Regions from separate parts of the Streptomyces sp. DG2A-72 genome, predicted to be linked through region 2. Evidence: riboswitches for the same ligand, from Rfam matches in the RefSeq annotation. Region 2 holds a riboswitch; each other region holds the start of a gene.
The links. Region 2 has a riboswitch for cobalamin ahead of QQY66_RS32505 (ribonucleoside-diphosphate reductase subunit alpha). Riboswitches for the same ligand answer to the same signal wherever they lie in the genome.
Positions count from the first base shown of each region.

Region 1: it holds a riboswitch for cobalamin, as region 2 does, so the genes downstream of both, metE (5-methyltetrahydropteroyltriglutamate--homocysteine S-methyltransferase) here and QQY66_RS32505 (ribonucleoside-diphosphate reductase subunit alpha) in region 2, are expected to answer to the same signal.
Region 3: it holds a riboswitch for cobalamin, as region 2 does, so the genes downstream of both, QQY66_RS15325 (iron ABC transporter permease) here and QQY66_RS32505 (ribonucleoside-diphosphate reductase subunit alpha) in region 2, are expected to answer to the same signal.
Region 4: it holds a riboswitch for cobalamin, as region 2 does, so the genes downstream of both, QQY66_RS10300 (cobalamin biosynthesis protein) here and QQY66_RS32505 (ribonucleoside-diphosphate reductase subunit alpha) in region 2, are expected to answer to the same signal.

Region 1 covers NZ_JASTLC010000001.1:8,429,393-8,434,603, reverse strand. The annotation lists gene QQY66_RS40045 (SigE family RNA polymerase sigma factor) at 1-74, opposite strand, end outside; gene QQY66_RS40040 (bifunctional 2-polyprenyl-6-hydroxyphenol methylase/3-demethylubiquinol 3-O-methyltransferase UbiG) at 192-809, shown strand; partial or broken gene QQY66_RS40035 (SpoIIE family protein phosphatase) at 1,092-2,730, shown strand; cobalamin riboswitch at 2,729-2,953, shown strand; gene metE (5-methyltetrahydropteroyltriglutamate--homocysteine S-methyltransferase) at 3,104-5,211, shown strand, end outside.
Region 2 covers NZ_JASTLC010000001.1:6,827,036-6,832,246, reverse strand. The annotation lists gene QQY66_RS32525 (YbdD/YjiX family protein) at 1-7, shown strand, start outside; gene QQY66_RS32520 (DUF3311 domain-containing protein) at 137-391, shown strand; gene mctP (monocarboxylate uptake permease MctP) at 388-2,019, shown strand; gene QQY66_RS32510 (GNAT family N-acetyltransferase) at 2,094-2,594, shown strand; cobalamin riboswitch at 2,637-2,810, shown strand; gene QQY66_RS32505 (ribonucleoside-diphosphate reductase subunit alpha) at 2,909-5,211, shown strand, end outside.
Region 3 covers NZ_JASTLC010000001.1:3,198,200-3,203,410, forward strand. The annotation lists gene recO (DNA repair protein RecO) at 1-540, opposite strand, end outside; gene QQY66_RS50385 (hypothetical protein) at 537-668, opposite strand; gene QQY66_RS15300 (hypothetical protein) at 697-912, opposite strand; gene QQY66_RS15305 (hypothetical protein) at 909-1,115, opposite strand; gene QQY66_RS15310 (helix-turn-helix transcriptional regulator) at 1,232-2,065, shown strand; gene QQY66_RS15315 (DUF397 domain-containing protein) at 2,047-2,322, shown strand; partial or broken gene QQY66_RS15320 (DNA-binding protein) at 2,420-2,539, opposite strand; cobalamin riboswitch at 2,558-2,707, shown strand; gene QQY66_RS15325 (iron ABC transporter permease) at 2,807-3,847, shown strand; gene QQY66_RS15330 (ABC transporter ATP-binding protein) at 3,849-4,616, shown strand; gene QQY66_RS15335 (ABC transporter substrate-binding protein) at 4,629-5,211, shown strand, end outside.
Region 4 covers NZ_JASTLC010000001.1:2,145,623-2,150,833, forward strand. The annotation lists gene QQY66_RS10285 (lysozyme) at 172-921, shown strand; gene QQY66_RS10290 (inorganic phosphate transporter) at 1,066-2,310, shown strand; gene QQY66_RS10295 (hypothetical protein) at 2,348-2,569, shown strand; cobalamin riboswitch at 2,688-2,820, shown strand; gene QQY66_RS10300 (cobalamin biosynthesis protein) at 2,922-3,863, shown strand; gene QQY66_RS10305 (cobyric acid synthase) at 3,860-5,211, shown strand, end outside.

The DNA.
Region 1 (5,211 bases), 1.6 Mb from region 2:
CGCGCCAAGTGGAACAGCCCCGACCAGCGGGCGGCCACGAACTCGTCGAACTCACCGGCCCGATCTCGTTCCATCCGCGCTGTCCCCAGTTCTCGCCGGCTCGCCTACACAAGGGAGAAGGCACTGACAGCCCCTCCACGCTGCAATCACAGCCGGTGATCTGGATCACACCGAAGCATGCACATAACCAAGTGAATGTGAAAAATTGCTACGACGAGGCCTTCCCGCACAAGGAAGGGCAGGTCGCGGCGGCCGCATGGCTCATCGGCTCCCTGCCGGCCGGGTCCCGGGTACTGGACCTCGGGTGCGGCACCGGGCTCCCGACCGCGCGCCAGCTGGCAGAAGCGGGCTTCGAAGTCGTCGGGGTGGACCTGTCGGACGGGATGGTCACGCTGGCCCGCGACCATGTGCCCACCGGCGAATTCCACCAGGCGGACATCGCGGATCTGCGGCCCGGCGGCCCCTTGGACCTCGGCCGCTTCGACGGCGTGGCCGCCTTCTTCTCCCTGCTCATGCTCCCGCGCGCGGAGATCCCCCTCGCCCTGCGCACCGTCCGCCATCTGCTGCGTCCGGGCGGCCTGCTCGCCCTGTCGATGGTGGAGGCCGATGTGGACGACTTCTCGATCCCCTTCATCGGAAGGAGCATCCGCGTCTCCGGCTACCTGAGGGACGAGCTGCGCGAGGTCGTCGAGACGGCGGGCTTCGAGATCGGCGACGAGTCCTCGTACACCTACGCTCCGGCGGTCGCCGACATCCAGCCCGAGGTGCAGATCTTCCTGCACTGCCGGCGCACGCCCGACGACTCCTGATCCGCTCGCCGGGGCGCGGGCCGCACGTCCGGAAGGACACGCATGACGAAGCAGTCCGGAACCGGTGACGACACCGGGGGTCCTGCGCCCGGCGCGCAGGACCCCGCTGCTCTCATGCGTCGGCCGCAGCCGTCCGGCTCCGAGAACCGCGGCGTGACCGTGCGGCTGCCGGCCGCGGAGGTTCCCGCCGGACGCCCACCGGGCGACGGACCCGACGTCACCCCGCCGCAGACCGACAGACTCCGCTATCTCGACGCCGCGACCCGGCAGATCGCTCGCGGCATGAACCTCGACGAGACGCTGTACGAACTGTGCCGCGCGGCCGTCCCGGCGTTCGCCGACACGGCGTTCGTCCACCTGTACGCTCCCCTGCCGATAGGCGACGAGATCGGCGCCGCCCCGGAGATCCTGCGGCTGCACACCGTGGACCACGCGTCCCTTCGGGCCCCCGCCGGCCGGGGCTCCGGGTCACCCGCGCCGAGCGCGCACACCCGGCAGGCGGCCGAGGTCGTACGCCCGGCCGCCACCGGACTGCTCGCCAAGCTGCTGCAGGACGGACGGCCGGTGTTCGGCAACGACCCGGGCGTCGCCGCGGCGGCGGCCGAACTGCTCGGGAGGGTGCACATGCCCTGGTCGACACCTCCCGGGCGACGGCTGATCATCGCCCCGCTGCACGGCCGCAACCACGCGCTGGGCAGCGTCGTCCTCATCCGCGGACTCGACCGGCCCGACTTCACCGGCGACGATCTGCTGGTGGCCTCCCAGCTCGCCACCCACACCGCCCTCGGGCTGGACAAGGCGATGCTGTACGAGCGCGAGGCATCCGTCGCGGACACGTTGCAGCGCACGATGCTCCCGCCCTCGCTGCCGGAGCCGCCCGGTGTCCGGCTGGCCAGCCGCTATCTGCCGGCCTCGCGGACCGCGCAGGTCGGCGGGGACTGGTACGACGCGATCCCCGCTGCCCGGCAACCGCGTGGCCCTGGTGATCGGCGATGTGATGGGCCACTCCATGACCTCGGCCGCGATCATGGGCCAGCTGCGGACCAGCGTCCAGGCCCTGGCCGGGCTCGACCTGCCCCCGGACGAGGTGCTGCACCACCTCGACGAGCAGGCGGGACGGCTGGGCAGCGAACACACCGCGACCTGCCTGTACGCCTTGTACAACCCCGTACTGCACCGGCTGATCGTGTCCAGCGCCGGCCATCTGCCGCCGGTGCTGCTGCGTCCCGACGGCAGCGTGGAGGTGCTGGACGTCCCGCCCGGAGCGCCGATCGGTGTCGGCAGCGGCGGATTCGAGTCCGTCGAGACCCACGCGCCGACCGGGGCGACGCTGCTGCTGTACACCGACGGCCTGGTCGAGTCCCGCGACTCGGACGTGCTGACCGGGGTGGAGCGGCTGTGCGCCCGGCTGCGCGCGACCGGCCCGGGATCCGCGCCGCCGACGCTGGAAGACCTGTGCGACCAGGCGCTCGGCCCTCTGGACGCCGGTGACCGGGACGACGACATCGCGCTGCTCGCGGCCCGGTTCGAGGGCATCCTGCCGGAGACCGTCGCCTACTGGTACATGGCTCCGCGCCCGCAGACCGCGCGGCAGGCCCGTCGGCTGACCCGCAGGACGCTGCACGGCTGGGGCCTCGACGACCTGCTGGAGTCCACCGAGCTGATGGTCAGCGAGGTGGTGGCCAACGCCGTGCGCTTCGCCTCCCGGCCGATCACCCTGCGGCTCCTCTGCACGGACGTGCTGCGCTGCGAGGTGGGCGACGACTCGCCCGTGGTGCCGAGGATGCGGCACGCCCGGCTGAGCGACGAGGGCGGGCGCGGGCTGTTCCTGGTCGACCAGCTGGCAGAGCGCTGGGGGGCAACTCGGGTGAGCACGGGCAAGGTTGTGTGGTTCGAGCAGCCGCTGCCTCCCGCGGGTTAAGCTGGCCGACGCAGCTGGTTCGCCCCGCCTGCCAGGCGGGATGCGTCGCAAGAGGGAACCCGGTGAAAATCCGGGACTGCCCCGCAGCGGTGAACGGGAACGACCGCCGTCATACGCACTGGGTCCATGAATCGGGCCTGGGAAGCGACGGCCAGTAGATGTCTCGTACGACGACGAGACGTGCCCGTGAGTCCGAAGACCTGCCAACTGCCCGTGTGCGAACCACTCGTGCGCGGACATCCCGGTGACCTCGAGGGCGGGTCGGCGTACCACCGAGCGGACGGCCAGTGGCCGTTGCCGTCCGGTTGGTCACCCTTCGCGTTCTCGTCCCGTCTCCGGGATCTCAGGGATTCATCTCGCGAAGGAGATCTCCGTGACAAGCAAGCCCGCAGCCGCGGCAGCACGGGCCACCGTGTACGGCTACCCCCGCCAGGGACAGCACCGGGAACTGAAGAAGGCGATCGAGGGCTACTGGAAGGGCCGCGTCACCGCCGACGCCCTCCGCGCCACCGCCGCCGAACTGCGCCGCGGCAACTGGCGGCAACTGTCCGGCGCCGGCATCCACGAGGTACCGACCGGTGACTTCTCGTACTACGACCACGTCCTCGACACCACCGTCATGGTCGGCGCGATCCCCGAGCGGCACCGGGCCGCCGTCGAAGCGGACGCCCTGGACGGCTACTTCGCCATGGCGCGCGGCACCCAGGACGTGGCGCCGCTGGAGATGACGAAGTGGTTCGACACCAACTACCACTATCTGGTGCCGGAGTTGGGCCCGGACATGGTGTTCACGGCGGACTCCGCCAAGCAGGTCGCCGAGTTGAAGGAAGCCCTCACCCTGGGCCTGACAGCGCGACCGGTCCTGGTCGGCCCCGTCACCTACCTCCTGCTCGCCAAGCCCGCCCCCGGCGTGGCCGCCGGCTTCGACCCGATCACCCTCCTCGACCGGCTGCTGCCGGTGTACGCCGAGGTCCTCGCCGACCTGCGCGCCGCCGGCGCCGAGTGGGTGCAGCTGGACGAGCCCGCCCTCGTCCAGGATCGCACCCCGGCCGAACTGAACGCCGCCGAGCGGGCGTACCGAGGGCTGGGCGCCCTCACCGACCGGCCGAGGCTGCTGGTCGCCTCGTACTTCGACCGGCTCGGCGATGCGCTGCCGGTACTGGCCAAGGCCCCGGTCGACGGACTCGCGCTGGACTTCACCGAGGCCGCCGCCGCCAACCTGGACGCCCTCGCCGCGGTCGGCGGGCTGCCCGGCAAGCGGCTGGTCGCGGGTGTCGTCAACGGCCGCAACATCTGGGCCAACGACCTGTCGGCGTCGCTCACCACGCTCGGCACCCTGCTGGGTCTGGCCGACCGGGTCGACGTCGCGGCCTCCTGCTCCCTGCTGCACGTCCCCCTCGACACGGCGGCCGAGCGGGACATCGAGCCGCAGATCCTGCGCTGGCTCGCCTTCGCCCGGCAGAAGACCGCCGAGATCGTCACCCTCGCCAAGGGCCTCGCCCACGGCACCGACGCGATCACCGCCGAACTCGCCGCCAACCGCGCCGACCTGGCCTCCCGCACCAACTCCCCCATCAGCCGCGACCCGGCCGTACGGAACCGCGCCCCGGCCGTCACCGCGGCCGACGCCCGCCGCTGCCAGCCGTACGCCGAGCGGGCCGCCGCCCAGCGGGCCCACCTCGGCCTGCCGCCGCTGCCGACCACCACCATCGGCTCGTTCCCGCAGACCGGCGAACTGCGCGCGGCGCGCGCGCACTTGAAGGCGGGCCGGATCGACACGGCCGACTACGAGGAGCGGATCAGGACGGAGATCCAGGAGGTGATCTCCTTCCAGGAGAAGACCGGGCTTGACGTTCTGGTGCACGGCGAGCCCGAACGGGGCGACATGGTCCAGTACTTCGCCGAACAGCTCACCGGCTGCCTCGCCACCCAGCACGGCTGGGTCCAGTCCTACGGCACCCGCTACGTCCGCCCGCCGATCCTGGCCGGCGACATCTCCCGCCCCGAGCCGATGACGGTGCGCTGGACGACGTACGCCCAGTCCCTCACCTCGCGCCCCGTCAAGGGCATGCTCACCGGTCCGGTCACCATGCTCGCCTGGTCCTTCGTCCGCGACGACCAGCCGATCGACGAGACAGCCCGGCAGGTCGCCCTGGCTCTCCGCGACGAGGTGAACGACCTTGAGGCGGCGGGCACTTCGGTGATCCAGGTCGACGAACCGGCCCTGCGCGAGACGCTGCCGATGCGCGCCGCCGACCACCCCGCCTACCTGGCCTGGGCCACGGAGGCGTTCCGTCTGACGACGAGCGGCGTGCGCCCGGACACGCAGATCCACACCCACATGTGCTACGCCGAGTTCGGCGACATCGTCCAGGCCATCGACGACCTCGACGCGGACGTCATCAGCCTGGAGGCGGCCCGCTCCCATATGCAGGTCGCCCGCGAACTCGCCGGCCACGGCTATCCGCGCGAGGCCGGACC
Region 2 (5,211 bases):
CTGCTGAGAATGCCTGGTGGGGACGTCTGGTGAGGATTGCGCCCGGAATGCGGACGGGGACTTCCGCTTTCGCGACACCGTGACCTACATTGCCTGCGCGTTACACAGGTGATCAGTGAGGGGACGGAGCCGCCGGATGTCACAAACATCGGAAGTGAACAGAGGGACGGTGACACCCGCCAGGGTCGTCATCGCTCTCTGCCTATTCGCGCCCTTCGTGGCGATGCTGTGGGTGGGTTCGTACGCGAAGGAGGACCCGGCCTTCATCGGCATCCCGTTCTTCTACTGGTACCAGATGGCCTGGGTGGTCCTCTCCACCGTGCTGACGATGGTCGCGTACAAGCTGTGGCAGCGTGACCAGCAGGCACGCAAGGGGGGTGCCGGAAAGTGAAGGACGGCGTGAACGGCGTCGCACTCGCCGTCTTCATCCTCTTCTTCGTGGCCGTCACGGTCATGGGCTTCTTGGCCTCGCGCTGGCGCAGGGCCGAGAACGAGCAGACCCTGGACGAATGGGGCCTGGGCGGGCGCTCGTTCGGCACCTGGATCACCTGGTTCCTGCTCGGCGGCGACCTGTACACGGCGTACACCTTCGTCGCCGTACCGGCGGCGATCTACGCGGCGGGCGCGGCCGGCTTCTTCGCGGTGCCCTACACGATCCTCATCTACCCGATGATGTTCGTCTTCCTGCCGCGGCTGTGGTCGGTCTCGCACAAGCACGGCTACGTCACCACGTCGGACTTCGTCCGGGGCCGCTTCGACTCCAAGGGGCTGTCGCTGGCGGTCGCCGTCACCGGCATCCTCGCCACGATGCCGTACATCGCGCTCCAACTGGTCGGCATCCAGGCCGTGCTGGACGTGATGGGCGTCGGCGGCGGCGAGGACACCAACTGGTTCATCAAGGACCTGCCGCTGCTGATCGCCTTCGGCGTGCTGGCCGCGTACACGTACTCCTCGGGTCTGCGGGCCCCGGCGCTGATCGCGTTCGTGAAGGACACGCTGATCTACATCGTCATCGCGGTCGCGATCATCTACATCCCGATCAAGCTGGGCGGGTTCGACGACATCTTCGCCAAGGCGAGCGCCGCGTTCAGCCAGACCAACCCGGCGACGGGCGCGCCACGCGGCGCGATGGTCCCGGGTGACGCCGGCCAGTGGACATACGCGACCCTGGCCCTCGGCTCGGCGCTCGCGCTGTTCATGTACCCGCACTCGGTGACGGCCGTGCTCTCCAGCCGCAGCCGTGACGTCATCCGCCGCAACTCCACGATCCTGCCGCTGTACTCGCTGATGCTGGGCCTGCTCGGTCTGCTGGGCTTCATGGCGATCGCCGCCGGAATCAAGGTGGACAACGGCCAGTTGGCGATCCCGCAGCTGTTCGAGACGATGTTCCCCGACTGGTTCGCGGGCGTGGCCTTCGCGGCGATCGGCATCGGCGCGCTGGTGCCGGCGGCGATCATGTCCATCGCGGCGGCCAACCTCTTCACCCGCAACATCTACAAGGACTTCATCAAGCCGGACGCCACGCCGGCGCAGGAGACCAAGGTCTCCAAGCTGGTGTCCCTGCTCGTGAAGGTGGGCGCGCTGGTCTTCGTCCTGACCATGGACAAGACGGTCGCGATCAACTTCCAGCTCCTCGGCGGCATCTGGATCCTCCAGACCTTCCCGGCCCTCGTCGGCGGCCTCTTCACTCGCTGGTTCCACCGCTGGGCCCTGCTCGCCGGCTGGGCGGTCGGCATGATCTACGGCACAGTCGCCGCGTACGGCGTCGCCTCCCCGACCCAGAAGCACTTCGGCGGCTCCTCCAAGGAGATCCCCGGCATCGGCGAGATCGGCTACATCGGCCTGACGGCGTTCATCCTGAACCTGGTGGTGACGGTCGTCCTCACCTTCGTACTGAAGGCGATGAAGGCCCCCGAGGGCGTGGACGAGACAAGCCCGGAGGACTACACGGGCGAGGCGGCGAGAGACCCGGAAGTCAAGACGGAGCTGCCCCCGGCGACTGCCGGCGCGGCTCACTGACCTGTACGTCAGGGCACGGGCCGTCGGGGAAATCCGGCGGCCCGTTGTCGTACCTGTCCGGCACACTCACCTGCATGGACATAGTGATCCGGCCCGTAGAACCCACCGAATACGACACCCTCGGCGAGATCACCGCCCAGGCCTACCTCCAGGACGACCTCCTGACGTTCGGCGAGAGCGACTGGTACCTCGGTGAGCTGAAGGACGTGGCCAAGCGGGCGGCAGCGGCCGACGTCCTCGTGGCCACACAGGGCGACCAACTCCTCGGCGGCGTCACCTTCGTCCCCTCCCCCGGCCCCATGGCCGACCTCGCCCGCCCGGGAGAGGCGGAGATCCGCATGCTCGCCGTAGCCCGGGCGGCCCGCGGCAGAGGCGCCGGAGAAGCCCTCGTACGAGCCTGCGTCGACCGGGCGAGAACCGCGGAGCGCACCGCCGTCGTCCTGTCGACCCAGCGCACCATGCACGCCGCCCACCGCATCTACGAGCGCCTCGGCTTCACCCGTGCCCCCGAGCGCGACTGGAACCCGATCCCGGGCGCCGAGTTCACTCTCCTCACTTATGAATTGACGCTCTGAAGTCACCGCGACACAACATCTAGGGGTGTCACCGGAACCCGGCACAAGATGTATGCTCATGCTCGCTGTCGCCGCAGGGGAATCCGGTGCGAATCCGGAACTGTCCCGCAACGGTGTACTTGTGCGTGTCTGTTCCCAGAAGCGGCGTGCACAGGATTCAGTCCGAGGACCTGTCGACAGCGCGCCCGGCCACCCGGCCGGTGCGCCCGATGTCCGGGCCTCGTGGAATGGGCCGGTGGGCGCGACGCCGTGTGCGCTCGTGTGCTGCCCCCTGCCCTCCGCAAGGCCCCGTGCCGAGCGAGGGAGAGCCCCACGTGACCATCGCGCCAGCCGAACCGGCCTCAGCGATCCAGGAGACCGACGGTCCAGGAACCGCACTGCTGCGGACCCTGACCGAGCTGACCGCCGACCTCCCCGACGCCGACCCCGGCCGGGTCGCCGCCGCCGCGCTGCGCGGCAAGTCGGCCCGGGCGGACGAGTCGGAGTTGCGCGAGCTGGCCACCGAGGCCGCGGCCGGCCTCATCTCGGAGGACCCCGCGTACTCCCGGTTGGCCGCCCGTCTCCTGACGATCAGCATCGCCGCCGAAGCAGCCTCGCAGGGCGTCACGTCGTTCTCCGAGTCGGTCGCCGTCGGCCACCGCGAGGGCCTCATCGCCGACCGCACCGCCGAGTTCGTACGGCTGCACACGGACCGCCTGGACCACCTGATCGACCGTGCGGCCAACGACCGCTTCGGCTACTTCGGCCTGCGCACCCTGCACAGCCGCTACCTCCTCCGGCATCCCCTCACCCGCAAGGTGATCGAGACGCCCCAGCACTTCATGCTGCGCGTCGCCGCCGGTCTCGCCGAGGACGACACCGCGAGGTCCGTCGACGAAGTCGCCGCTCTCTACGGGCTGATGAGCCGCCTCGACTACCTCCCCTCCTCCCCCACCCTCTTCAACTCCGGCACCCGGCACCCCCAGATGTCGTCCTGCTACCTCCTCGACTCCCCCAAGGACGAGCTGGACTCCATCTACGACCGCTACCACCAGGTGGCCCGCCTCTCGAAGCACGCGGGCGGCATCGGCATCGCCTACTCCCGCATCCGCTCCCGCGGTTCACTGATCCGCGGCACGAACGGGCACTCCAACGGCATCGTCCCGTTCCTGAAGACCCTGGACGCCTCGGTCGCCGCCGTGAACCAGGGCGGCCGGCGCAAGGGCGCGGCGGCGGTGTACCTGGAGACCTGGCACTCCGACATCGAGGAGTTCCTGGAGCTGCGCGACAACACCGGTGAGGACGCCCGCCGTACGCACAATCTGAACCTCGCGCACTGGGTCCCGGACGAGTTCATGCGCCGGGTGAACGCGGACGGGGTGTGGTCCCTCTTCTCCCCCGCCGATGTGCCCGAACTGGTCGACCTGTGGGGCGAGGAGTTCGACGCCGCCTATCGGAAGGCGGAGGCCGCGGGGCTCGCGCGCAAGACCATCCCCGCCCGTGACCTGTACGGCCGCATGATGCGTACCCTCGCGCAGACCGGCAACGGCTGGATGACCTTCAAGGACGCCGCCAACCGCACCGCCAACCAGACCGCCGAGCCGGGCCATGTCGTCCACTCCTCCAACCTCTGCACGGAGATCCTGGAGGTCACGGACGACGGCGAGACGGCGGTGTGCAACCTGGGGTCGGTCAACCTCGGCGCGTTCGTGAACGACGGGGACATCGACTGGGAGCGGCTGGACGAGGCGGTCCGCACCGCCGTCACCTTCCTGGACCGCGTCGTCGACATCAACTTCTACCCGACCGAGCAGGCGGGCCGCTCCAACGCCAAGTGGCGCCCCGTCGGACTCGGCGCGATGGGCCTGCAGGACGTCTTCTTCAAGCTGCGCCTGCCCTTCGACTCACCCGAGGCCAAGGCCCTCTCCACCCGCATCGCCGAGCGCATCATGCTGGCTTCGTACGAGGCCTCCGCCGACCTCGCCGAGCGCAACGGGCCCCTCCCCGCCTGGCAGAAGACCCGTACCGCCAAGGGTGTCCTGCACCCCGACCACTACGACGTCGAGCTCACCTGGCCCGAGCGCTGGGCGGCCCTGCGGGAACGCATCGCCGAGGTCGGGATGCGCAACTCCCTCCTGCTGGCGATCGCGCCCACCGCGACCATCGCGTCCATCGCCGGTGTGTACGAGTGCATCGAGCCGCAGGTGTCCAACCTCTTCAAGCGCGAGACCCTGTCCGGCGAGTTCCTCCAGGTCAACTCGTACCTGGTGAACGAACTCAAGGCGCTCGGCGTCTGGGACGCCCGCACGCGGGAGGCCCTGCGTGAGTCGGGCGGCTCGGTGCAGGACTTCGCCTGGATCCCGGCGGACGTACGGGCGCTGTACCGCACGGCGTGGGAGATCCCGCAGCGCGGCCTGATCGACATGGCGGCTGACCGCACCCCGTTCCTGGACCAGTCCCAGTCCCTGAACCTCTTCCTGGAGACGCCGACCATCGGCAAGCTCTCCTCGATGTACGCGTACGCCTGGAAGTCGGGGCTGAAGACGACGTACTACCTGCGCTCCCGCCCGGCGACCCGCATCGCCCGCGCGGCACAAGCGACGGTCCCCGTACAGCAGGTGCCCTCTGAAGACGCCGT
Region 3 (5,211 bases), 3.6 Mb from region 2:
GCCTCCGGAGGCCACGGAGAAGAACCGGTTCGGCCCGGGCAGCCCGCACTTCGCGCAGTCGCCGAAGCTGGGCGCGTACCCGTTGACGGCGAGCGAGCGGAGCAGGAAGGCGTCCAGGACGAGATGGGGGGCGTGCTCGCCCCGGGCGAGCGTGCGCAGGGCGCCGACGAGCAGCAGATACTGCTGGACCGCCGGCTCACCCTCGTGGTCGGTGAAGCGCTCGGCGGTCTCCAGCATGGCCGTCCCGGCGGTGTAGCGGGCGTAGTCGCTCACGATCCCGCCACCGTACGGAGCGATGGTCTCACTCTGCGTGCAAAGCGGCAGCCCGCGCCCGACCAGCTCGCTCCCCCGCGCGAAGAACTGCACATCCACATGGGAGAAGGGTTCGAGCCGCGCCCCGAACTTCGACTTCGTCCGCCGCACCCCCCGGGCCACGGCGCGTACCCGCCCGTGACCGCGGGTGAGCAGGGTGATGATGCGGTCGGCTTCCCCGAGCTTTTGCGTCCGCAAGACGATGCCGTCGTCCCGGAAGAGACTCATCGCGCACCCCCGCGGGTTTCCGGCCGGGGATCCGGGGAGTGCCCCCCGGGCGAGCACAGCATGATCCGGTCCGCCTCGCCCAGCTTCTGGGTGCGCAGGACGATGCCGTCGTCGCGGAACAGACTCATGAGGCCATTCTCGCAGTCACACCCGCTTTCAAGGGACCTCACCCCGACTGCGGGCATTGGCGTACGCCGTCGCCGCGCTGAGCCGCTCGGCCGGGGTGGCCCGGCGCACCGCGCCCGGCTCCGCGTCCCACTCCCTGCCGCCGCCGTACGGTCTCAGCTGGACATAGGGCCCCTCATGCCCCATGACGATGCCGAGCCTCCCGTTGCGGGTGTCCACGACATACGACCCGACCGGCGGCCTCACCGCAGAACCGCCGTGAGTCGCTGCGCGGCCTCGACGGAACAGCGGCCCAATTCGACGAGCGGACAGGGCGCCTCCCGCGCAAGACTTGCCGGGTCGATCCGCAGGGACGGCAGAATGATTCCTGCGTTTTTCAATGCTGCCCGCAATTCCTTCACTGCTTCCTCCGCCTCTTCGACGCAGAGCGCCGAGTGCTGTGCCTTCACGTGGTTCCCCTCCCTTTTCGGGTTTTACGCTTCGCATCTCAAGGGTGGCGCACCACATCTACACTCGGCAGGAGTCTCTGCTCTACAAGTTCGGGGCAGCACAAGGGGGTTGAACTGTGGCCAACGGTTCACGTCAGGCGGCATGGGAGTTCTTCGGCACGGAACTGAAGAGGCACCGGGAGGACAGGGGGCTCACTCAGGTCGAGTTGGGGGCGCGCGTCTTCGTCTCGGGCGCCTATATCGGCCAGTTCGAGCAGGCGATTCGAAAGCCGCAGTTGGATATCGCCCAGCGGATTGATGAGGTGCTGCAAACCGACGGTATTTTCGAGCGGTTGTGCCGGAAGCTGATTGACGACAAGCGGTACGCGGATTACTTCGCGAGGGCGGCGGAGCTGGAGCGTCTGGCGACGAAGATCTGCACGTTCGCGCCGACGCTCGTGCCGGGCCTCCTGCAGACCGCCGCGTACACGCGGGCAGTGACGCTGGCGAGCAACCCCTTCGCCACCGACTCTCACATTGAGGAGAAGATCGCGGCGCGCATCGAGCGGGCGCAGATCCTGGCCGCCGCTACAGGGCCCGTGTATTGGGCGATCCTGCACGAACACGTGCTGCGCATTCCGGTCGGCAGCGCAGGCGAGATGGCCCAGCAGTTGGACCACATCGCAGCGCTGGTACGGCAGCGGAAGGTCCTGGTCCAGGTGCTCCCGACCTCTGTTGGTGCGTACCCCCTCATGGGCCGGATGGTGCAGCTCATGGAGTTCGAGGACGCACCGCCAACCGCCTATACAGAGGCCGTGTATTCGGGGAACCTGCTGGACGATCCGGCCCTAGTGAAGCGCGTACAGGGGGCATACGATCTGCTCAGGGCCGCCGCGCTGCCGCCGGAGGCGTCCCTGGCCCTGATCGAATCGGTGGCGGAGGATCACAGACGATGCGCGAGTATGACCTGAGCAACGCACGCTGGCGCAAAAGCACATACAGCGACGACAACGGCGGCGAGTGCGTCGAGGTCGCGCACGATTTCCCCGGCGCCGCCCGCTGGCGCAAAAGCACGTACAGCGACGGCAACGGCGGCAGCTGCGTCGAGGTAGCCGACGGAGTCCCCGGTGTCGTCCCCGTCCGTGACAGCAAAGTCCCCGAGGGCGGCCCCGTCCTCCTGATCGGCTCGGCTGCCTGGACGGAGTTCATCCGCGCCGTGGCGAGGTGACCCCGGCGCCCCGCGTCAGCCGACCTTGCGCTCGGCCACCATGCGCTGAGCACCGTCGAGAAAGGCTTCGCGACCACCCGACAGCTCTTCTGCCCGCTCACGGTGCCGGAATCGCCTCGTCGGACCAGGCGCTCCAGTTCCCGGCGTTGTCTCCTGCGACCAAGAGAATCGCCGAACGCCACGGGTCGAACATGAACAGGACACGCACCTCGCTCCGGGGGCGCAGGGCGCCGAGGTCGAGCGATGACCGGTTTGCTACGCTCCCCCCGCGTCCCGTGGGGGAAGTCCGGTGAGAGTCCGGCGCTGACCCGCAACGGTAAGCGTGGCCGGCCCCGGTGGACGGTTCGCGCGAGCCCGATCACCCGCGGTTCGTGACCCTGTGACTGCTCGCCGTGGACTGCGGGAAGGGGATCGCGCGGTTCGGCCGTGCGGGCCGTCTCCTTGCTCTCGTTCATCAGGCGGCCCGAGGCGAAGGACGCCGATCGTGCGCCGAATACCCGTCGTGCCGCTGGCTCTTGGGCTGGGGCTGCTGCTCGCCCTGTCCTTGCTGTGCGGGGTGGGCCTCGGCGCCGCCGGGCTCGGCTGGGCCGACGTCTTCCGGTTCCTGTGGGCGGGGACCGGTGGCGGGACCGTCAACGCCGATGACGTCGCCGCGTACACCATCGTCTGGGAGATCCGGCTGCCCCGCGTCGTCCTCGCCGCCGTCGTCGGGGCCGGGCTCGCCGCCGTCGGGGTCGCCGTGCAGGCCATGGTGCGTAACGCCCTTGCGGATCCGTTCGTGCTGGGGATTTCGTCCGGTGCCGCTGTGGGGGCCAATGCCGTCATCCTGCTGGGTGCCTTCGCGGGGCTCGGGATGTGGGCTCTGTCCATATCCGCATTCGGGTCCGCGCTCGCCGCCATGGCGATCGTGTACGCCGTTGCCCGGTCCGGAACGCACGGGCTCACCCCGCTGCGGCTGATCCTGACCGGGACGGCTCTGGCGTACGGCTTCGAGGCCGTGACCACGGTGATGGTCTTCGGCGCCGCCCGCGGCGAGGCCGCCAGGTCCGCGATGATGTGGCTGCTCGGGAGTCTGGGCGGGGCGACCTGGGAGAAGGTGCCGATCGCCGCCGTGACCGTAGCGGCCGGGTGGGCATGGCTTGCCCGCCGCGCGGAGTCGCTGAACGCCCTGGCCATGGGCGACGAGACCGCCACGGCGCTCGGTGTACAACCGGCCCGGCTGCGGCGGGAGTTGTTCCTCGTCACCGCCGCCGTGACCGGGACCGTCGTCGCCGTCAGCGGGGCCATCGGGTTCGTCGGTCTGATGGTGCCGCACGTCGTACGGATGCTCGTCGGTGCCGATCACCGGCGCGTGCTGGTCGTGGCTCCCCTCGCCGGGGCCGTCCTGCTCGTTTGGGCGGATGTGCTGTCGCGGTTGTTGCTCGCCCCGGCCGAACTGCCGGTCGGGGTCATCACCGCCGTCGTCGGGGTGCCCGCCTTCCTGCTGCTGATGCGGCGTGGCGGCTACGCATTCGGAGGTCGTTGAGATGCGGCTCGACGTCGAGGACGTGTCCGTCGCCGCCGGTGCGGTCCGGCTGGTCGACGATCTGCGGCTCAGCGTGGACAGCGGGGCGTTCGTGGGGCTCGTCGGGCCCAACGGGAGTGGAAAGTCGACCCTGTTGCGGTGCGTGTACCGGGCCCTGCGGCCGAGCGGCGGTGCCGTGCGGCTCGACGGTGACGACGTGCACGCGATGAATCCGCGGGCCGTCGCGCGGGTGCTGGCCGCGCTGCCGCAGGAGTCGTCGTCCGAGTTCGACTTCACCGTCGCCGAGGTCGTCGGGATGGGACGGCTGCCGCATCACGGACGGACGGCCGCCGACGACCGGACCATCTGCGCCGAGGCCATGGATCTGACCGGGGTCACCCAGCTCGCCGGCCGCGGGTTCCTGTCCCTCTCCGGCGGTGAGAAGCAGCGCGTCCTCATCGCCCGGGCCCTCGCCCAGCAGCCCCGTGTCCTCGTCCTCGACGAACCCACCAACCACCTCGACATCGCACACCAGTTGGAGGTGCTGTCCCTGGTCCGGGCGAGCGGCCTGACCGCGCTCGCCGCGCTGCACGACCTCAACCTCGCCGCCGCACACTGCGATCTGCTGTACGTGATTCAGGACGGTCGGATCGTCGCGTCCGGCGTGCCACATGACGTACTCCGACCCGCCCTGCTCGCCGAGGTGTTCGGCGTACGCGCCCATCCCGTACGGCATCCGGAGACGGGCGCCGTGCAGTTGCTCTTCGACCTTCTCCCGCCGCCGGATTAAGGAACTCCCTGCATGCGTATGCCAGTTGTCGCCGTCGCCGTCTGCCTGGCCGTGCTCAGCGCGGGCTGCGGTGCCGAGGTCGCGCCCTCGCCGGACTCGAAGGCCGCGTCGTCCGTCACCCTCACCAACTGCGGGCACAAGGTGACGTACGACAAGGTCCCGGAGCGGGTCGTCACCAACGATGTCGGGATCACCGAGCTGATGTTCGCGCTCGGGCTCGAGGATCGGATGGCCGGGTTCGCGATGCCCGACGACAAGGGGGACCTGGACGGGGTTCCGTGGAAGGACGGCTACGACAAGGTGAAGTGGCTGTCGAAGGACCAGCTCACCAAGGAGAACGTCCTCGACGCCCGCGCCGACTGGGTCTTCGCCGGCTGGAACTACGGCTTCCGCGAGGACAGCGACTTCACCCCGGACGCACTGACCAAGCTCGGCATCCCCTCGTACATCCTCACCGAGTCCTGCCGCAACGGCCGTACGGAGACCTCGCGGGGCATCATGCCGCCGCTGGACGCGCTGTACGAGGACCTCACCAACCTGGGCAAGCTGTTCGGCGTGGAGAAGCGGGCGGTGGCGCTGATCGCCGACTTCAAGC
Region 4 (5,211 bases), 4.7 Mb from region 2:
AACCCGCCGTCAGGCGGGGGCACTTTAGGGCGGAGGACCGACCTCCGGAAGGGTGCATACAGGCACATACACCCCTCACCCCCCGGCTTGGCCGGAGATCGATGAGCATTCAAGGACGTTCCAGTACTCTCCGGGGGATTTGACGCGCATGTCGCCATTCCGGGGGGAAATATGGCTCGTGATCGCAAACCGTTCCGTCGCCGCGCCCATGTGATAGCGGCCTCCGTGACGGCGTTGACCGTCGGGGGAATCGCCCTCACCGAGGTTCCGGCCTTCGCCGCGAGCAAGCCGAAGGGACACGACGTCTCCTCGCACCAGAAGAACGTCGACTGGCGGAGCGCGGCGAGCAAGGGCGCCAAGTTCGTCTACGTCAAGGCGACCGAGTCCCACACCTACCGCAACCCGTACTTCGGCCAGCAGTACAACGGCTCGCGCACCGCGGGCCTGATCCGCGGGGCCTACCACTTCGCGCTGCCCAACAAGTCGTCGGGCAAGACCCAGGCCGCCCATTTCGTGCGCAACGGCGGCGCCTGGCGGGCGGACGGCTGGACTCTGCCGCCGGCGCTCGACATCGAGTACAACCCGTACGACAAGCGGCACAAGTGCTACAACATGAGCAACTCCAGGATGGTCGTCTGGATCAAGTCGTTCAGCAACGAGGTCAAGCGGCTCACCGGACGCCGCCCCGTGATCTACACGACCGCTCACTGGTGGAACGCGTGCACGGGCAGCAGCCGGGCCTTCGCCTCGGACCATGCGCTGTGGGTCGCCCGCTACAACTCCTCGACGGCGGGAACGCTGCCGGCGGGCTGGGGGGCCTGGACGTTCTGGCAGTACGACAACAGCGGCAGCCTGCCGGGTGACCAGAATCTCTTCAATGGGTCCCTGTCCCAGCTGAAGAAGTTTGCCCGAGGCTCCTAACCCTTGGGCCGTCTGGGCCGCGCGGGTTCGACGGTGCGACAACCGTCACGCCAGGACACCGTGCGGCCCTGCCCAGTTCATCTTCCGTTCACTCAGGTTACCTACGTTCAACCGGCCAACGACCTCGAACGATTGCCTGGGTAAATGGAAAGCTTCTCGCTGATCCTCGCGATTGTGGTGATCACCGCTCTCGCGTTTGATTTCACGAACGGTTTCCACGACACCGCCAACGCGATGGCCACGACCATCTCGACCGGTGCGCTCAGACCCAAGGTCGCGGTGGCGATGTCCGCCGTCCTCAACCTCGTCGGCGCCTTCCTCTCGGTGGAGGTCGCCAACACCATCTCCAAGGGTCTCGTCGACGAGACCGGCATACGTCCCGAGGTCATCTTCGCCGCCCTGGTCGGCGCGATTCTCTGGAACCTGCTGACCTGGCTGGTCGGTCTCCCGTCCAGTTCCTCGCACGCGCTCATGGGCGGTCTGATCGGCGCCACCATCGCCTCGGCCGGCGTCGGCGCGGTCCACGGCGACGTGCTCGTCACCAAGGTGCTGATCCCGGCGATCGCCGCCCCGCTCGTCGCGGGCATCGCCGCACTGCTCGCCACCCGCCTGTCGTATTCCCTGGGCTCCCTCGGCAAGGACGCCGACGGCAAGGCCGCCGCGAAGGGCTACCGCGCCGGGCAGATCGCCTCCGCCGGTCTGGTCTCGCTGGCCCACGGCACCAATGACGCGCAGAAGACGATGGGCATCATCACCCTCGCCCTGGTCACCGGCGGCGCGATCGCCCCCGGCTCGAACCCTCCCACCTGGGTGATCCTCTCCGCGGGCGTGGCCATCGCACTCGGCACCTACCTCGGCGGCTGGCGCATCATCCGCACCATGGGCAAGGGCCTGACCGACCTCCAGCCGCAGCAGGGCTTCGCCGCCCAGACCAGCGCGGCCACGGTCATCCTGGCCTCCTCCCACCTCGGCTTCTCCCTCTCCACCACGCACTCCGTCTCCGGCGCGGTGATGGGCGCGGGCCTCGGCCGCAAGGGTGGCGTCGTCCGCTGGTCCACGGCCACCCGGATGTTCGTCGCCTGGGGCCTGACGCTGCCGGCGGCGGCGCTGGTCGGCGCGATCGCGGAGTACGTGACGGGCTTCGGCAGCTGGGGCACCGCCCTGGTCGCCGTCTTCCTGATCGCCTCCAGCGCCGCGATCTGGCAGCGCTCCCGCCGCGAGGTCGTCGACCACACGAACGTCAACGACACGACGGAGGAACCGGCCGGCGTCGTGACGACGGCGATCGCCGCGGTGACCCCGCCGCCCGCGGGCACCGCGACCGACGAGCTGACGGCCACGATCCCCGCCCCGGCCTCCGAACCGGCGCCTTCGCAGGCCAAGGTCTGACCCCCACCCGGTTTCCCCAGAAAGCGAAAGCAGCAACATGAAGATCGACTGGGCGGCCCTCGGCTCCGTCTTCGGCGTCAGCCTCGTGGTCACCGTGGCCCTCGTGTCCCTGTTCACCCTCGGCGTCGCAGGCCTCTCCCGCCGCGAACGCGCCGTGTCCCAGGGCGACTCCGCCGCGCTCGCGGTCACCGGCGCGTACACCTGCTTCGCGGCCTGCGCGGCGGCGGTGGGCTACGGGATCTATCTGATCGTCGCGTGACACGCGGAGCGTGAAAGCACCCGGGGTGCGGGACGGACCACCGTCCCGCGCCCCACGCGTGTGTGGGCCTCAGCACACTCTCCCGCCGCAGGTCAACGGCAAGTTGACGGCCCTTCCAACCCCATGGTGGACTGCCGGGGCCATGTACGGCGGCAGAAGAGGAAGCCGGTGTGAGTCCGGCGCGGTCCCGCCACTGTCACCGGGGTAGAAAGCCCCGGGAGCCAGGAACTCTCGCCGCCGGTCTCGTCGAACCAGGGCGTGGACACCCTGAGTGAGGACATATCGCGATGCTCGGCTGCCGTTCGAGGTGCAGTACCAGGTCTCTGTCTGACCCCGCGGTCGGCTGAGCTCCATGCGTGCCGATCGCGTCTTCGCGTACGGCGCCGCCGCCGGACTCCTCGGCGACCTGCTGCTCGGCGATCCGCGCCGGGGGCATCCGGTCGCCGCGTTCGGGCGGGCCGCCGGGGCCGTGGAAAAGGTGTTGTGGCGCGACCATCGCGGGTGGGGCGCGCTGCACACCGCCGTCTGCGCCGGTGGCGCCGTGGCCGTCGGGGCGCTCGCCGCCCGTGTCGTACGTACGTCTCCCGCCGCCTCCGTCGCCCTGACCGGCACGGCCACCTGGGCGGTCGTCGGGGGGACTTCGCTCGCCCGGGAGGCCCGGGGCATCGGGCGTGCCCTGGATGCGGGGGACGTCGAGGGGGCGCGGGCACGGCTGCCGCATCTGTGCGGGCGGGATCCGCAGGCGCTCGATGCGGACGGGATCGCTCGGGCCGTTGTGGAGTCCGTCGCCGAGAACACCTCCGATGCCGTCGTGGGGGCGCTGGTGTGGGGCGCTGTGGGGGGCGTTCCCGGGCTCGTCGGGTTCCGGGCCGTGAACACGCTCGACGCCATGGTGGGGCACAGATCGCCCAAGTACCGGCGGTACGGCTGGGCTTCGGCGCGGCTCGACGACGTGGCGGGGTGGCCGGGATCGCGGCTGACCGCCGTACTCGCCGCCGTCGCCGGCGGTGACCCCCGCGGGGCCGTACGAGCCTGGCGCGCCGATGCCGCCAAGCACCCGAGCCCCAACGCCGGGCCCGTGGAGGCCTCGTTCGCGGGGGCGCTGGGCGTGCGGCTGGGCGGGACGCTGTCGTACGGCGGACGGGTCGAGCACCGGCCCGTGCTGAACGGGGCCGGGCGGACCGTCGGTACGCAGGACATCGAAGCGGCCGTACGACTGTCCAGGCGCGTCGGCTGGCTCGCGCTCGGCGTCTGTGTCGCCGCGCGCCGCATCGTGAAGGGGCGTACCTCATGACAGGCGGTGGTCTCCTCGTCGCCGGCACCACCTCCGACGCCGGCAAGAGCGTCGTCACCGCCGGGATCTGCCGGTGGCTGGTGCGGCAGGGCGTCAAGGTCGCGCCGTTCAAGGCGCAGAACATGTCCCTCAATTCGTTCGTGACCCGGGAAGGCGCGGAGATCGGGCGGGCGCAGGCCATGCAGGCGCAGGCCTGTCGCGTCGAGCCGACCGCGCTGATGAATCCCGTGCTGCTCAAGCCGGGTGGCGAGCAGAGCAGTCAGGTCGTGCTCATGGGGAAGCCCGTGGGGGAGCTGAGTGCTCGGGGGTATCACGGGGGGCGGCAGGAGCGGCTGCTCGGGACCGTGCTCGACTGTCTTGCCGAGTTGCGGGGCACGTATGACGCGGTGATCTGCGAGGGGGCCGGCTCTCCGGCCGAGATCAATCTGCGGCGGACCGACATCGTCAACATGGGCATCGCCCGCAATGCCGGGCTGCCGGTGCTCGTCGTCGGCGACATCGACCGCGGCGGCGTCTTCGCCTCCTTCTTCGGCACGGTGGCGCTGCTGTCCCCCGAGGACCAGGCACTCGTCGCCGGGTTTCTCGTCAACAAGTTCCGCGGCGACGTCTCGCTGCTCGAACCCGGGCTCGACATGCTGCACGACCTCACGGGGCGGCGGACGTACGGCGTCCTGCCCTTCCGGCACGGGCTCGGCATCGACGAGGAGGACGGGCTGCGGGTGTCCCTGCGGGGGACGGTCCGGGAATCGCAGGTCTCCTCCCCCGTCGGCGAGGACGTGCTGCGGGTCGCCGTCTGCGCCGTCCCGCTCATGTCCAACTTCACCGACGTCGACGCCCTCGCCGCCGAACCCGGCGTCGTGGTGCGGTTCGTGGACCGTCCGGAGGAGCTGGCGGACGCGGATCTGGTGGTGATCCCGGGTACTCGGGGAACCGTCCGCGCGCTGGAGTGGCTGCGGGAGCGCGGCCTCGCGGATGCCCTCGTCCGGAGGGCCGCCGAACAGCGGCCCGTCCTCGGTATCTGCGGTGGGTTCCAAGTCCTCGGCGAGCACATCGAGGACGAGGTCGAGAGCCGGCGCGGGCAGGTCGAGGGCCTCGGGGTGCTGCCCGTCCGGGTGCGGTTCGCCCGGGAGAAGACCCTCACCCGGCCTGTCGGCGCGGCTCTCGGCGAGCGCGTCGAGGGGTACGAGATCCATCACGGGGTCGCCGAAGTCTACGGCGGGGAACCCTTCTTGGACGGCTGCCGGGTCGGCCAGACCTGGGGTACGCACTGGCACGGCTCGCTGGAGTCGGACGGTTTCCGGCGGGCCTTCCTGCGTGAGGTGGCCGGCGCCGCGGGCCGCCGCTTCGT